2 regions of the Pseudarthrobacter sp. R1 genome follow, and region 1 is predicted to be linked to the other one. Evidence: riboswitches for the same ligand, from Rfam matches in the RefSeq annotation. Region 1 holds a riboswitch; the other holds the start of a gene.
The links. A riboswitch is a leader RNA that binds a small molecule or an ion and turns the genes downstream of it on or off. The one in region 1 is predicted to bind glycine.

Region 1 (7,235 bases):
GGGCCTTAAGCCAGCCATAGGGTTGTTAGGCGAGGTTCTGGACGCCCGGGTAGAGCGGATGCGCGGCGGCGAGTGCCTCGACGCGGTGACGCAGCCCCGAAAGGTCGGCGTCGGCCGTCAAAGCCTCGGCGATGATGTCCGCAACTTCGCGGAACGCAGCCTCACCGAAGCCGCGCGTAGCAAGGGCGGGTGTGCCAATCCGGAGGCCGGAGGTGACCATCGGCGGGCGGGGGTCGAACGGGACGGCGTTGCGGTTGACCGTGATGTCGATAGCCGCGAGGCGGTCCTCGGCCTGCTGCCCGTTGAGCTCGCAGTTGCGCAGGTCAACGAGGACCAGGTGCACGTCGGTGCCGCCCGAGATTACGCTGATGCCCTTGGCGGTGACGTCGGGCTGGACCAGGCGCTCGGCCAGGATCCGGGCGCCGGCGAGGACGCGCTCCTGGCGCTCCTTGAACTCGGCCGAGGCCGCGATCTTGAACGCCACGGCCTTGCCCGCGATGACGTGCTCCAGCGGGCCGCCCTGCTGGCCGGGAAACACAGCCGAGTTGACCTTCTTGGCGATGTCGGCGTCGTTCGTCAGGATGATGCCGCCGCGCGGACCGGCGAGGGTCTTGTGCGTGGTGGACGTGGTTACGTGCGCGTGCGGCACCGGTGACGGGTGCAGTCCGGCGGCCACAAGCCCGGCGAAGTGCGCCATGTCCACCATGAGGTAGGCGCCCACGGAGTCTGCGATGCGGCGGAACTCGGCGAAGTCCAGCTGCCGGGCGTAGGCGGACCAGCCGGCAACGATCAGCGCGGGCTTGGTCTCCTGCGCCAGGCGCTCAACCTCGGCCATGTCCACTGTGTGGGTGTCCTCGCGGACGCCGTACGGCACCACGTTGTAGAGCTTGCCGGAGAAGTTGATCTTCATGCCGTGCGTGAGGTGGCCGCCGTGGGCCAGGTTCAGGCCCATGATGGTGTCGCCGGGCTTGATCAGCGCGTGCATCACCGAAGCGTTGGCCTGCGCGCCGGAGTGCGGCTGCACGTTGGCAAACTCCGCGCCAAACAGTGCCTTGATGCGGTCAATGGCGAGCTGCTCGACGACGTCCACGTGCTCGCAGCCGCCGTAGTAGCGTTTGCCCGGGTAGCCCTCGGCGTACTTGTTGGTCAGCACCGAACCCTGCGCCTGCATCACGGCGACGGCGGTGTGGTTCTCGGAGGCGATCATCTCCAGGCCGTCGCGCTGGCGGGTGAGTTCGTCGTCGATCTTTGCTGCGATCTCGGGATCCAGCGCGGACAGGTCGGCGTCCAGGGACGGGGAGACGATCTGGTCGAAGGCTGCCGTTGTGGTCATGCCCGCGCCGCTCACAGCTCGCCGCCGTTAGCTGCCGCGTACTCTTCGGCGGACAGCAGGGGGCCTTCTTCGGTGACGGCCACCTTGAACAGCCAGCCGGCGCCGTAGGGATCGTTGTTGATCAGGGCGGGATCGGAGACCACCTCGTCGTTGATCTCCACAACCTCGCCCGTGACCGGCGCATAGAGGTCGGAGACGGACTTGGTGGATTCAACCTCGCCGCAGGTCTCGCCCGCGGTGACCGTGGAGCCAACCTCCGGCAGGTCCACGTACACGATGTCGCCGAGGGCTTCGGCGGCCACGGCCGAGATACCAATGTTGGTGGGGCCGGATCCGTCAGCAGCAACCCATTCGTGCTCGGCGGAGTACTTCAGTTCAGCAACAACTTTTGCCATGTGTATTTCCTTAGGTTCGTGTCTAGTGTTTAGAAAGTGAGAGAGCGTTGGGACAAACCGCGCATCAAGTGAGAGAGCGTTGGGACAAACCACGCATCAAGTGAGAGAGCGTCGGGACAAACCGCGCATCAAGTGAGAGAGCGTTACTTCTGGCGCTTGTAGAACGGCAGCTCTACTACTTCGAAGGGCTCGGGCTTGCCGCGGAGGTCGATGTCCAGGGCGGTGCCGGGTGCTGAGTGTTCGACGTCGACGTAGGCCAGGGCGATCGGGTAACCCAAGGTGGGGCTCGGCTGGCCGGAGGTCACTTCGCCCACGACGTTGCCGTCCTTGAGGACCGGGTAGTGGCTGCGACCGGCGCGGCGGCCCAGGCCCTTGAGGCCCACCAGCTTGCGGCCGGAGGTGGAGCCGGCGCCCAGTTCCTTGAGCTCGGCCAGCACGGCCCTGCCCACGAAGTCCGACTCCTTCTTGAGTGAAACCACGGGGCCCAGGCCTGCGGCGTACGGGCTGCCCTCGCGGGAAAGCTCGTTGCCGTAGAGGGGCATGCCGGCCTCCAAGCGGAGCGAGTCCCGGCAGGCCAGCCCGGCAGGGATGAGCCCGTGGCCCTCCCCAACTTCCAGCAGCGCGTCCCACAGGCCGGCCGCGTCCTCGTTGGGAATGTAGATTTCGAAGCCGTCCTCGCCGGTGTACCCGGTGCGGGCCAGCAGCAACTCCTGTACTGTGCCGTTGACGGTAATCCCTACCTCCACAGCCGCGTAGTACTTCAGCTCCGTCACCAGCGGGTGCTGTTCAGCGGGGACCAGCTGGAGCAGGATGGCCTCGGCGTTCGGTCCCTGCACGGCGATGAGGGAGGTCGCGGCGGAAACGTCATTCACAACCACGTCGAAGGCGGCAGCCCGCTCAGCCAGTGCGGCGGCAACGACCTTCGCGTTGCCGGCGTTGGGGACCACCAGGTATTTGGCTGTTCCATCCGCAGCCGCGGGAAGGCGGTACGTGATCAGGTCGTCGATGATGCCGCCGTCCTCCTGGCAGATCAGCGAGTACTTCGCTTTGCCCACGGCCACCGCGGACAGCTTGCCGGCCAGGGCGTAGTCGAGGAACGCCCCGGCGTCCGGACCGGTGACCCAGACTTCGCCCATGTGGGAGAGGTCGAACAGGCCGGCGGCGTTGCGCACGGCGTGGTGCTCTGCCAGTTCGGAGTTGTACTTCAGGGGCATCTGCCAGCCGCCGAAGTCCGTGAAGGAAGCGCCGGCAATCTTGTGCTGCTCGTAGAGCGCGGTGTAGTTCTCGGTCATCACAGAATCCTTAGTTCTCAAATTCGGAAAGCGGCGGGCAGGAGCAGACCAGGTTGCGGTCACCTGCCGCGCCGTCAATGCGGCCCACGGGCGGGAAGTACTTGTCCTGCCGAAGCGAGGCCACCGGGAAGGCTGCCTGCTCACGCGGGTAGGAACGGTTCCATTCAGAGGTGACGACGGCGGCTGCCGTGTGGGGTGCGTTGCGCAGGGGGGACTTCTCCACCGGGAAGTCGCCGTTGGCCACCTGGTCGATTTCGGCACGGATGGCGATCATGGCCTCAATGAAGCGGTCGATCTCTGCAAGGTCCTCGGACTCCGTGGGCTCCACCATCAGCGTGCCGGCCACCGGGAACGACAGCGTGGGTGCGTGGAAGCCGAAGTCGATGAGGCGCTTGGCAACGTCCTCGGCCGTGACGCCGGTCCTGGCCGTCAGGTCGCGCAGGTCCAGGATGCACTCGTGCGCCACCAGGCCGCTCTCACCCGTGTAAAGAACCGGGAAGTGCTCGTCGAGCCGCGCGGCAACGTAATTCGCAGCGAGCAGGGCGGACTTGGTGGCCTCGGTGAGGCCGTGCCCGCCCATCAGCTTCACGTACGCCCACGAGATCGGCAGCACACCGGCCGAACCGAAGCGGGACGCTGAAATCGCAACCCCGTGCCCGTCCTCATGCGCAGCTTTGTTGGCGTCGCCCGGCATAAACGGTGCCAGGTGCGCCTTGGCAGCAACAGGTCCGACGCCGGGTCCGCCGCCGCCGTGCGGGATGCAGAACGTCTTGTGCAGGTTCAGGTGCGAAACGTCGCCGCCGAACTTGCCCGGCTGGGCCAAGCCCACCAAAGCATTGAGGTTCGCGCCGTCAACGTACACCTGGCCGCCTGCCGCGTGGATGGCATCACACACCTCGCGCACATCTGAGTCATACACGCCGTGCGTTGACGGGTAGGTGATCATGATGGCCGAGAGGACGTCCTTGTGGGCCTCGATCTTAGCTGCGAGGTCGGCGTGGTCGATGGTGCCGTCAGCGGCGGTGGCCACCACGACAACCTTCATCCCCGCGAGGACCGCGGAGGCGGCGTTGGTGCCGTGCGCCGAAGCGGGAATGAGGCAGACGTTGCGCTGCTGGTCCCCGCGCGAGTGGTGGTAGCCGCGGATCGCCAGCAGGCCGGCCAGCTCGCCCTGGGAACCGGCGTTGGGCTGGATGGACACCTGGTCGTAGCCCGTGATCTCTGCGAGATCAGCTTCCAGGCCGGCAATGAGTTCGCGCCAACCGGCTGTCTGCGAGTCCGGAGCGAACGGGTGGATCGAGGCGAACTCCGGCCAGGAAATGGCCTCCATCTCGGCCGTGGCGTTCAGCTTCATGGTGCACGAACCCAACGGGATCATGGTGCGGTCCAGCGCCAGGTCCCGGTCGGAGAGGCGGCGGATGTAGCGCAGCAGCTGGGTCTCAGAGCGGTGGGTGTTGAACACCGGGTGCTGCAGGTAGGTGGAGGTGCGCAGCACCGACGCGGGCAGCTCAAACCCGGCAGCTTCCACAACGGGACCGGCGCCAAAGGCGACGACAACCGCGGAGAGGACCTCCGGCGTCGTGGTTTCATCGACTGACACGCCAACTGTGTCCGCATCGATGAGGCGCAGGTTGATGCCGTGTGCTTCGGCGGCGGTGATCACTTTGGCGGCCTTGCCGGGCACGCGGACGGTGAGGGTGTCGAGGAACGTGTCGGACACCAGTTCGCGGCCGGCGGTCTTCAGCGTGGCGGCCAGGGCGCGGGCGTTGGTGTGGACGGTTTCGGCGATTGCCTTCAGGCCGTCGGGGCCGTGGTAAACGGCGTAGAAGGACGAGACGATGGCGAGCAGCGCCTGCGCGGTGCAGATGTTGGAGGTGGCCTTCTCGCGGCGGATGTGCTGCTCGCGGGTCTGCAGGGCCAGGCGGTAGGCGGGGACACCGGCGTTGTCCTTGGAAACGCCCACGATCCGGCCGGGGAGGGTGCGCTCCATGCCCTGACGGACGGCCATGTAGGCGGCGTGCGGTCCCCCAAAGAACAACGGCACGCCAAAGCGCTGGGTGGAGCCGACGGCAATGTCCGCGCCCTGCTCGCCCGGCGGGGTGATGAGGGTGAGGGCCAGGAGGTCGGCGGCGACGGTGACCAGGGCCCCGCGGTCCTTGGCCTCGGCGATGACGGCGGACTGGTCCCACACCCGGCCGGAGACGCCGGGCTGCTGGAGAACGACGCCGTTGATGTCGCCGTCGGGCAGTCCGTTGGTGAGGTCGGCGATCTCCACCTCGAAGCCGAGGGCTTCGGCGCGGCCCAGCACGATGGCGATGGTCTGCGGGAGGAGGTCGGCGTCCAGGACGGTCTTGCCGTCCTTGACCGTCTTGGACTTGTTTGCGCGGCGCATCAGCAGCACGGCTTCGGCGACGGCGGTGGCCTCGTCCAGTAGGGAGGCGTTGGCCACCGGGAGCGCGGTGAGGTCCTGGACCATGGTCTGGAAGTTCAGCAGTGCTTCGAGCCGGCCTTGGGAGATTTCCGGCTGGTACGGGGTGTACGCGGTGTACCAGGCGGGGGCTTCGAGGATGTTGCGGCGGATCACCGGCGGGGTCACGGTGTCGTAGTAGCCCTGGCCGATCATCTGCACGGCCGTCTTGTTTTTGCCGGCAAGCTTGCGGAGTTCGGCGAGGACCTGGACTTCGCTCAGTGCGCTCTCAAGGGTGAGGGGCTTGTCCTGGCGGATGGAATCGGGGACCGCGCTGTCGACGAGGCCATCGAGGCTGTCGTAGCCGACGGCCTTGAGCATCGTGTCGATGTCGGACTGGCGGCGCGCGCCGATATGGCGATCTGCGAAGGTGGTTGGGGACGATTGAACCGTCATGAGAGGAACTCCATAATTCAGGTGGTGCCGAAGCACCACGTTGATTCGGGTTCCTCCCCGCTCTGTATTGGACCTGAGAGTTTTGCGTTGCTTTGCTGTTCAGCAGAGCGCCACTTGCACCGTCGGTGAGCCCGGTTTCCCGGACTGCTTTCCAGAGTTGCCTTGCCGCGGCGGTACGTGGGCCTGAGAGATTCCTGGGGAGGATTTGCTCCTACGGCGCCTGCAGAACGTACCGGCAGGACTCTCCCGCCGCAGATCATAAGCACGTGCCACTGGTGGGTGACACGGCTCACACCATACCTGGTTGCGGGGCTGGATGCAAAACGGGGTTGCATTTTCAGGTGGGCTTACGACGGCGGGAGGTGCCGCCGTCGCCCTCTCACCGAAGCGCGGGTCAGGGGGTCCTGGGGCTGGCTTTGGTGCCGATCCGGTACCCGGCCCAGAATGCCAGGACGAGCAAACCGACGACGGCGATTGCCAGGCCGGCCTGCGTCCCTGGCGTAACGAACGCCAAGCCGCTTCCGCTGAAGGGCTCGTTGCTCAGCGGCGCGTAGGCGAACCAGCCAAAGCTGGCATTTTGGCTGTTGCTCCACGCGACGAAGCACCCCACCAGCACCACGGCGAGGGCCGCTACCGGCAGGACAGCTCCACGGAAGCGGGCAAGTCTCGGCGTTTTGTGTGCGTCAGGTGTGTTGTTTTCCCCCATGCAGGCGAGTCTAGTGGTGCTGTTGATAGTTACCCCGCCGCACCGGACAGACGACGGCCGCTGTAGCTAGGCTGGGCGGATGTTGACCATCGGCAGCACCGTCCTTGGCGTCAATGACGTCGCCCGCGCCACAGCTTTTTGGCATGCCGCCCTCGGCTACGTCCCCCGGGAGCCCGGGGATGAGACCTGGATAATCCTCGTGCCAGCGTCGGGACCGGGAGCGCAGCTGGCACTTATGCTGAGCGAGACGCCCGTGCAGGACCACCCTCGCATCCACCTGGATTTGTATGCGGACGACCAGGCAGCAGAGGTGGAGCGGCTGATCTCGCTCGGTGCCCGGAGCGTCGACTGGGACAGGTATCCGGAGGACTCCGACTTCGTGGTGCTCGCCGACCCTGACGGGAACCGCTTCTGCGTTATCGACCAAAGCCCGCGGTAGCACCGCCGTCGAACTTTGTGCCGGTGATTCACGTTCCGGCGCTGGAACCCGCCCTCCGGGAACAAGCGCGCACGCCATCGCGTTGGCATACCTACGAGCGGCATTCCCATGCGGCGGCACCCAACAGAATGGAACCACATGGTCAGGGCTATCTGGAACGGAAAAGTCATCGCCGAATCCACGGACACCGTGGTGGTGGAGGGCAAC
Region 2 (7,235 bases), on a different contig from region 1:
GGGCACCCTCCGGAGCACGACGGCGGCCAGGACTGCCGCCGTCGCCATCAGCACCAGCCCGATCGCCGCGGTGACGTGCACGCCGGAGTCGAACGCGGAGCCGGCGGCTTGGCGGACGGCTTCCGCCAAGGGCGCCGGCAACCCGGCTGCGAGTTCCATGGCTCCGGCCAGGGTTTCGCTGGCATGGGCAGTGCCCTGGCCGGCGGCCTCGACCGCCCCGGCGGGAAGCCGCAGGTTCTGCTGGTAGGAGGCGGTCAGGATGGAGCCCAGGACGGCAGTTCCCAGCAGGGCGCCCACCTCATAGCCTGTCTCCGAGATCGCCGAGGCTGCCCCCGATTTTTCCGCCGGGACGCTGCCGAGGATGAGGTCATTGGAGATGGTTTCGGCCGTTCCGACGCCCAGGGCCAGGACCAGCAGGGCAGCGAGCAGCAGTGCCGGCCCGTCGGCATGGCTGCCGAACGTCACCATGCTGTAGCCTGCGGCGCTCATGGCCAGGCCGGTGCCCACGACGAAACCCGGCCGGACCTTCCGCACGACCGGCACCACCGCAAGGCCCGCCACAACGGTTGCCACCAGCGCCGGAATCATTGCCATTCCCGCAGCGGAAGGGGACATGCCCTCAAGGAGCTGCAGGTGCTGGGCCAGGAAGAGGATGAAGCCGTTGAAGGAGAACAGGGCCAGGACGTTTGCCGTGATGGCCATGCTGAACACCCGGTTGCGGAACAGGGACATGTCCAGCAGCGGGCTCTTCAGCCGCTGTTGCCGCCGGACAAAAGTGGCACCCATTGCGAGGCCGAAGGCCAGGCTGCCCAGTGCCAGCGGTCCGGCACCCTCGGTGGCGAATTCCTTGATGCCGTAGACCACCGGAACCATGGTGAGCAGCGAGAGCAGGATGCTCGGCGCATCCACCCGGCCAGGTGTTGGGTCCTTGGACTCCGGAATGAATGCGGGTCCGAAGGCCAGCAGGGGCAGCATGATGGGCACGGCCACCAGGAGTACTGCTCCCCACCAGAACTGCTCAACGAGCCACCCGCCAAAAATCGGGCCCAGGGCGGCGCCGCCGGAAAAGCCTGCAGCCCAAATGGCAATCGCCAGCCGCCGGCGGTTGGGATCCACAAATATGTTGCGGATCAGGGACAGTGTGGAGGGCATCAGCATGGCGCCGAAGAAACCCAGGGCCGCGCGTCCGGCGATCAGCCAGCCGGCGCTGGGAGCGAAGGCTGTTACTGCCGATACGGCTGCAAAGCCAATGCTGCCAATGATCAGGAGCCGCCGGCGTCCAATCCGGTCGCCCAGGCTCCCCATAGCCACGAGCAATCCAGCCAGCACCAACGGATAGGCATCCACAATCCACAGCAGCTCCACTCCCGAGGTGCCCAGCGCTCCCGCGATCGCAGGCAGCGCGAAGGTCAGGGCGGTGTTGTCCACGGCCACGAGCAGGACCGGGAACATCAGCAGTGCGAGCGCAAGCCAGTCGCGCCACGTGCCCCTTGCGGGGTCCGGGGTGTCCAGGGCAGTGCGGGTGAGGGCTTGCTGGGAGGCGGAGGACGGTGTCATGAGGTAACTATACCGTCCAGACGGTATAGTTAAGAAATCCTCTATCCGCGATGCATGATGGGAAGCATGCCCCGAAAACCCGTAGCGCGAGATGCAGTCCTCGATGCCTTTGAAGAACTCCTGATCGACGTGGGGGAGAGGGCCGCCACGCTGGATGCGGTGGCAAAACGGGCCGGCGTCTCCAAGGGTGGCCTGCTGTACCACTTCCCCAACAAGGAAGCGCTGATCACTGCCACTTTGGAGCGGTTGGACCGCTTGGCAGGAGAAGACCTCGCCGCCATGGCGGCTGCACCGGAGGGGGCCGCGGCCTACTTCATCCGGTCATCCCTCTGGTCCGATACCCCGATGGACCGTTCTTTTGTCGCCGTGACGCGACTCGCCGAGGTGGCCCACGAGGATGCCCGCCGCCGCTTCGCAGTCATCCAGCAGCAATGGCTGGACCTGATCGGCAAGGACGTGGGCTCTGCGATGGCAAAGGCCGTCCTGTACATGGGGGATGGGTTGTACTTCAACGCCATGTGGGAAAGCGGGCCGTCCGGAAACGCCGGCGACAGGCAGGCTCAGGTCGACGAACTCCTGGCCGCCGTCGAGAGGCTCAGAGGCTAGCCGGTATTTGCTCCTGAGCCTGCGGCGTAGGAGAATTAGTGCATGTGTGGGCCGTCACCGGCCACCAGGAAAACCCAAATGAATAGCCTTTGATCTGCGGCGGGAGAGTTCTGCCAGAAGGTACAAGCAGGCGCCGTAGGAGCAATACCTCCCCAGGAATCTCACAGGCCCATGTACCGCCGCGGCGAGGCAACTCTGGAAAGTAGCAGGCTGTCCGCCTGGCATCCGGTTCGCCGGATACCTGGACTGTTGTGCTCACCGACGGTGCAAGCGGGGCCAGCGGATGCCGGCAACGCGGAAACTCTCAGGTCCAATACAGAGCGGGGAGGAACCCGATTCGATGCGGCGTACCCTGATGCCGCCTTAGCTATGGAGTTCCCCGTGACTGTATCTCCGGCCCCCGCCTCTCCGGCTGTTGCCGCCCCGGCTGCTGCCACCTTCGTTGACCGGCACATCGGCGCACGCCGGCAGGCCGACGTCGACACCATGCTCAAGGCCGTGGGGTACGACACCGTGGACGCGCTGGTGGATACCGCCGTCCCCAAGGACATCCGCCAGGACTCCGCGCTGGAGCTGGCGGGCGCACTGAGCGAGGTGGAGGCGCTCGCCGAACTGCGCAGCCTGGCGGCCAAGAACAAGACCGCCGTGCAGATGATTGGCCAGGGCTACTACGACACCGTCACGCCGCCGGTGATCCGCCGCAATATCCTCGAGGGCCCGGCCTGGTACACCGCGTACACGCCGTACCAGCCGGAGATTTCCCAGGGCCGCCTGGAAGCGCTGCTGAACTTCCAGACCATGGTCCAGGACCTGGTGGGCCTGCCCATCGCCAACGCCTCCCTGCTGGATGAAGCCACGGCCGTGGCCGAGGCCGTGCTGATGATGCGCCGCGCGAATAAAAACAAAGAGGTGCGCGACGGCAAGACGGTGCTGGACGCCGACTGCCTGCCGCAGACCATCGCCATCGTGAAGGGCCGCGCCGAGGCACTCGGCTTCGAGGTTGAGGTGGCGGACCTCTCCACGGGATTGCCCGACGGCGCCATCAACGGCGTGGTCCTGCAGCAACCCGGGGCTTCCGGCCGGGTGTTTGACCACAGCGCCGTGATCGCCGATGCCAAGGAGCGCGGCGCCCTGGTAACCGTTGCGGCCGATCTGCTCGCGTTGACCCTCATTACGCCTCCCGGTGAGCAGGGCGCGGACATCGCCGTCGGCTCGGCACAGCGCTTCGGTGTCCCGCTGTTCTACGGCGGCCCGCACGCCGCCTACATGGCAGTCCAAAAGGGCCTTGAACGTTCAATGCCCGGCCGGCTGGTGGGCGTCTCGAAGGACTCCGCGGGAACTCCTGCCTACCGGCTGGCCCTGCAGACGCGCGAGCAGCACATCCGCCGCGAAAAGGCCACGTCGAACATCTGCACGGCGCAGGCCCTGCTGGCGATCGTCGCATCGATGTACGCCGTCTACCACGGACCCGAGGGGCTGAAGGCCATTGCGCACTCCGCCCACGGCCACGCGAGGGTCCTTGCCGCTTCGCTCAAGGCCGCCGGCCTTGAGGTACTGCACACCAGCTTCTTCGACACCGTCACGGTCTCCGTGCCCGGCAAGGCGGCGGGCATCATCGCCGCAGCAGAGGCCAGGGGAATCAACCTGCGCAGCATCGACGCGGATACCGTGGGCGTCTCCACCGATGAAACGACAACACCGGACATTGTCGACGGCGTCCTGGCCGCCTTTGGTGCCGGGCTGGCTGAGGTGGGGGACGGGTTCGGCCTGGATGCCGCCGTCGAGCGCTCCTCCGACTTCCTGCAGCACCCGGTGTTCAACACCTACCGTTCAGAGACCCAACTGCTGCGCTACATCCGCAAGCTCAGCGACCGGGACCTGGCGCTGGACCGCACCATGATCCCGTTGGGTTCCTGCACCATGAAGCTGAACGCCACGGCCGAGATGGAAGCCATCTCCTGGCCCGAGTTCGCCTCGATCCACCCCTTTGCTCCGGACTCCCAGACCGAAGGCTGGCGCGAACTGATCGGGGACCTGGAAGCGCAGCTCACCGAGATCACCGGGTACGACCAGGTGTCCATCCAGCCCAACGCCGGTTCCCAGGGCGAGCTCGCCGGCCTGCTGGCGATTCGCGGATACCACCACTCGCGCGGGGACCAGCAGCGCAATGTCTGCCTGATCCCGGCGTCGGCGCACGGCACCAACGCCGCTTCCGCCGTCCTCGCGGGCATGAAGGTTGTAGTGGTGGCTACCGCCGCTGACGGCACCATCGACCACGCCGACCTGTACGCCAAGATCGAGGCCAACAAGGACGCGCTGTCCTGCATCATGATCACCTACCCGTCAACGCACGGCGTGTATGACGCCGACGTGCGCGAAGTCTGCGACGCCATCCACGCCGCCGGCGGCCAGGTCTACATCGACGGCGCCAACCTCAACGCCCTCGTCGGGTTGGCCCAGCCGGGCCAGTTCGGCGGCGACGTCTCGCACCTGAACCTGCACAAGACGTTCTGCATCCCGCACGGCGGCGGAGGGCCCGGCGTCGGCCCTGTTGCTGCCAAGGCGCACCTGGCGCCCTTTATGCCCGGCAATGCGGCCACCTGGACCGAAGGCAACGATGTCCCCATCTCCGCCTCAAAGTACGGTTCCGCCGGCGTGCTCCCCATCTCCTGGGCGTACGTGAAGCTCATGGGCGGGCAGGGCCTCACCGAGGCCACCAAGTCCGCCTTGCTCGCTGCGAACTACATCGCGGCCCGCCTGAACGACTTCTTCCCGGTCCTGTACACCGGAGAAGGCGGGCTGGTAGCGCACGAGTGCATCCTGGACCTGCGCGAGCTCACGGCCAAGACCGGAGTCACCGCCGAGGATGTGGCCAAGCGCCTCATCGACTACGGCTTCCACGCCCCCACCCTGGCGTTCCCCGTTGCGGGCACCCTGATGGTGGAACCCACGGAATCCGAGGACCTTGGCGAGATCGACCGCTTCATTGAGGCCATGATCTCCATCCGGGCCGAAATCGACCAGGTGGCGCAGGGTGACTTCACCGTTACTGACAGCCCGCTGCGGAACGCTCCGCACACCGCAGCGGCTGCCATCAGCAGTGACTGGGACCGCGCCTACCCGCGCGAGCAGGCCGTGTTCCCGGTGAAGGCACTGAAGCAGGACAAGTACTTCCCGCCGGTGGGCCGCATCGACGGCGCGGCCGGCGACCGGAACCTGATCTGCTCCTGCCCGCCGCTTTCCGAGTTCGAGAACTAAGGGCCGCGCCGTGACTGAGAAATACACCGCCCTCTACGACGAGCACAAGAAACTGGGCGCGTCCTTCACCGACTTCGGCGGCTGGCAGATGCCCCTGAAGTACAGCTCCGAGCTTGCCGAGCACCACGCGGTGCGCCAGAGCGCAGGCCTGTTCGACCTTTCCCACATGGGCGAAGTCTGGGTTACCGGCCCGGACGCCGCAGCCTTCCTGGACTACGCCCTGGTGGGAAAGATTTCCGCCATGCCCGTGGGCAAGGCAAAGTACTCGCTGATCTGTGATGAGGACGGCGGCATCATTGACGACCTCATCACCTACCGCCGCCCTGCAGGTGAGGGCGCCCCAGAAGGCGGCAGCGACGCTTTCCTGGTGGTCCCCAACGCAGGGAACGCCGCAGTGGTTGCTGCCGCCCTTGCCGAGCGGGCCGCCGGATTCGACGCCAACGTCGAAGACGCTTCCGCCACCACCTCGCTGATCGCCGTCCAAGGCCCCAAGGCGCAGGAGCTGCTGCTGCGCCTCGTCCCGGCCGCGCAACACGAACTGGTGACGGAGTTGAAGTACTACGCCGCCGTGGTGGTACCGATCCTGGTGGGCGGCGCCGGTCTGGACCTCCTGCTCGCCCGCACGGGCTATACCGGCGAGGACGGGTTTGAAATCTTTGTGTCCAACGACGACGCCGCTGGCCTTTGGCAGGCACTCATCGCCATCGCGGACGACGGGGAGCTGAATCCGGCCGGCCTCGCCTCCCGCGATTCGCTCCGCCTTGAAGCAGGCATGCCCCTGTACGGCAACGAATTGTCCCTGCAGGGCGACCCCTTTGCCGCAGGGCTGGGACCCGTCGTCGCGCTCTCCAAGGAAGGCGACTTCGTGGGCAGGGCCGCGCTGGCAGCCAAAAAGGAAGCCGGCGCCGGCAGCACATCCGGCCGCAGGCTCGTTGGCCTCAAGGGCCTGGGGCGCCGCGCTGGCCGCGCCCACTACCCGGTCCTCAAGGACGGCAACATCGTTGGCGAAGTCACCTCCGGCCAGCCCAGCCCCACCCTTGGCTACCCGATCGCCATGGCCTACGTCGACGTCGAATTTACCGAGGTCGGCACTGCCCTGGAGGTTGATCTGCGCGGGAAGGCAGAGCCGTTCGAAGTAGTTGATCTCCCGTTCTACAAGCGCGCCAAGTAGTTCTCGCCCGGTGCAGTCGGGGCGCGGCGGACCGGACTTTTCACGCGTGCTGGCTCGTTCCTCGCCTCTGACGCACGCTTTCGAAAAGCCCGGCTCCGCCGCGCCCTCGCGGTCAGCACACCTGCGTGCTTGGGCCCAAGCCGTCAGGGTTCCCTGGCCGAGCTTGCGAGGTTAGGGAGACGGTGGGGAGCACGCTTTCGAAAAGTCCGGCTCCGCCGGCCCCTTGAGGGCAGCCACGCAAGGTCGGCGTATAAGCCCGTCGAAAGCCCAGGAGTGGGGGCGACGGGTCGAGGTGGTGGCGATCGATACCTGTACCCGGCACTTCGGTGACGGGTGTGTTTTTGCGGTGAAACTGTTGGCCTTCAAAACTGAAGCTGGCGCGGGAGGGGCCGCGGTATCCGGAAGCGTACGTCAGGGGCGAGGAACTGGGCCCACGCCGGCAGGGTTCCCTCGCCGAGCTTGCGAGGCTAGGGCGCCTGTGGGGCGCATGCAGAGGATGGTGGGGCCCCTCGACCCAACCCGGCGACGCTTAACTAGCACCACGAATTTCAAGAGCAAGGAAAGACAGATGGAATCGACGAAGTCTGTCCCGGATGTGTGCTCGCTCGTGACGGGTGAGGTGGTGGAGATCAATACTGGAGTT

Region 2: it holds a riboswitch for glycine, as region 1 does, so the genes downstream of both, gcvP (aminomethyl-transferring glycine dehydrogenase) here and gcvP (aminomethyl-transferring glycine dehydrogenase) in region 1, are expected to answer to the same signal.

What each region holds. Positions count from the first base shown of each region.
Region 1 covers NZ_JAMKFI010000006.1:21,776-29,010, forward strand. The annotation lists gene glyA (serine hydroxymethyltransferase) at 26-1,333, opposite strand; gene gcvH (glycine cleavage system protein GcvH) at 1,345-1,728, opposite strand; gene gcvT (glycine cleavage system aminomethyltransferase GcvT) at 1,872-3,020, opposite strand; gene gcvP (aminomethyl-transferring glycine dehydrogenase) at 3,031-5,883, opposite strand; glycine riboswitch at 5,936-6,043, opposite strand; glycine riboswitch at 6,045-6,142, opposite strand; gene M8J71_RS06210 (hypothetical protein) at 6,278-6,589, opposite strand; gene M8J71_RS06215 (VOC family protein) at 6,669-7,028, shown strand; gene M8J71_RS06220 (DUF427 domain-containing protein) at 7,167-7,235, shown strand, end outside.
Region 2 covers NZ_JAMKFI010000001.1:20,890-28,124, forward strand. The annotation lists gene M8J71_RS00105 (MFS transporter) at 1-1,557, opposite strand, end outside; gene M8J71_RS00110 (TetR/AcrR family transcriptional regulator) at 1,624-2,163, shown strand; glycine riboswitch at 2,254-2,352, shown strand; gene gcvP (aminomethyl-transferring glycine dehydrogenase) at 2,533-5,421, shown strand; gene gcvT (glycine cleavage system aminomethyltransferase GcvT) at 5,432-6,592, shown strand; gene M8J71_RS00125 (hypothetical protein) at 7,161-7,235, shown strand, end outside.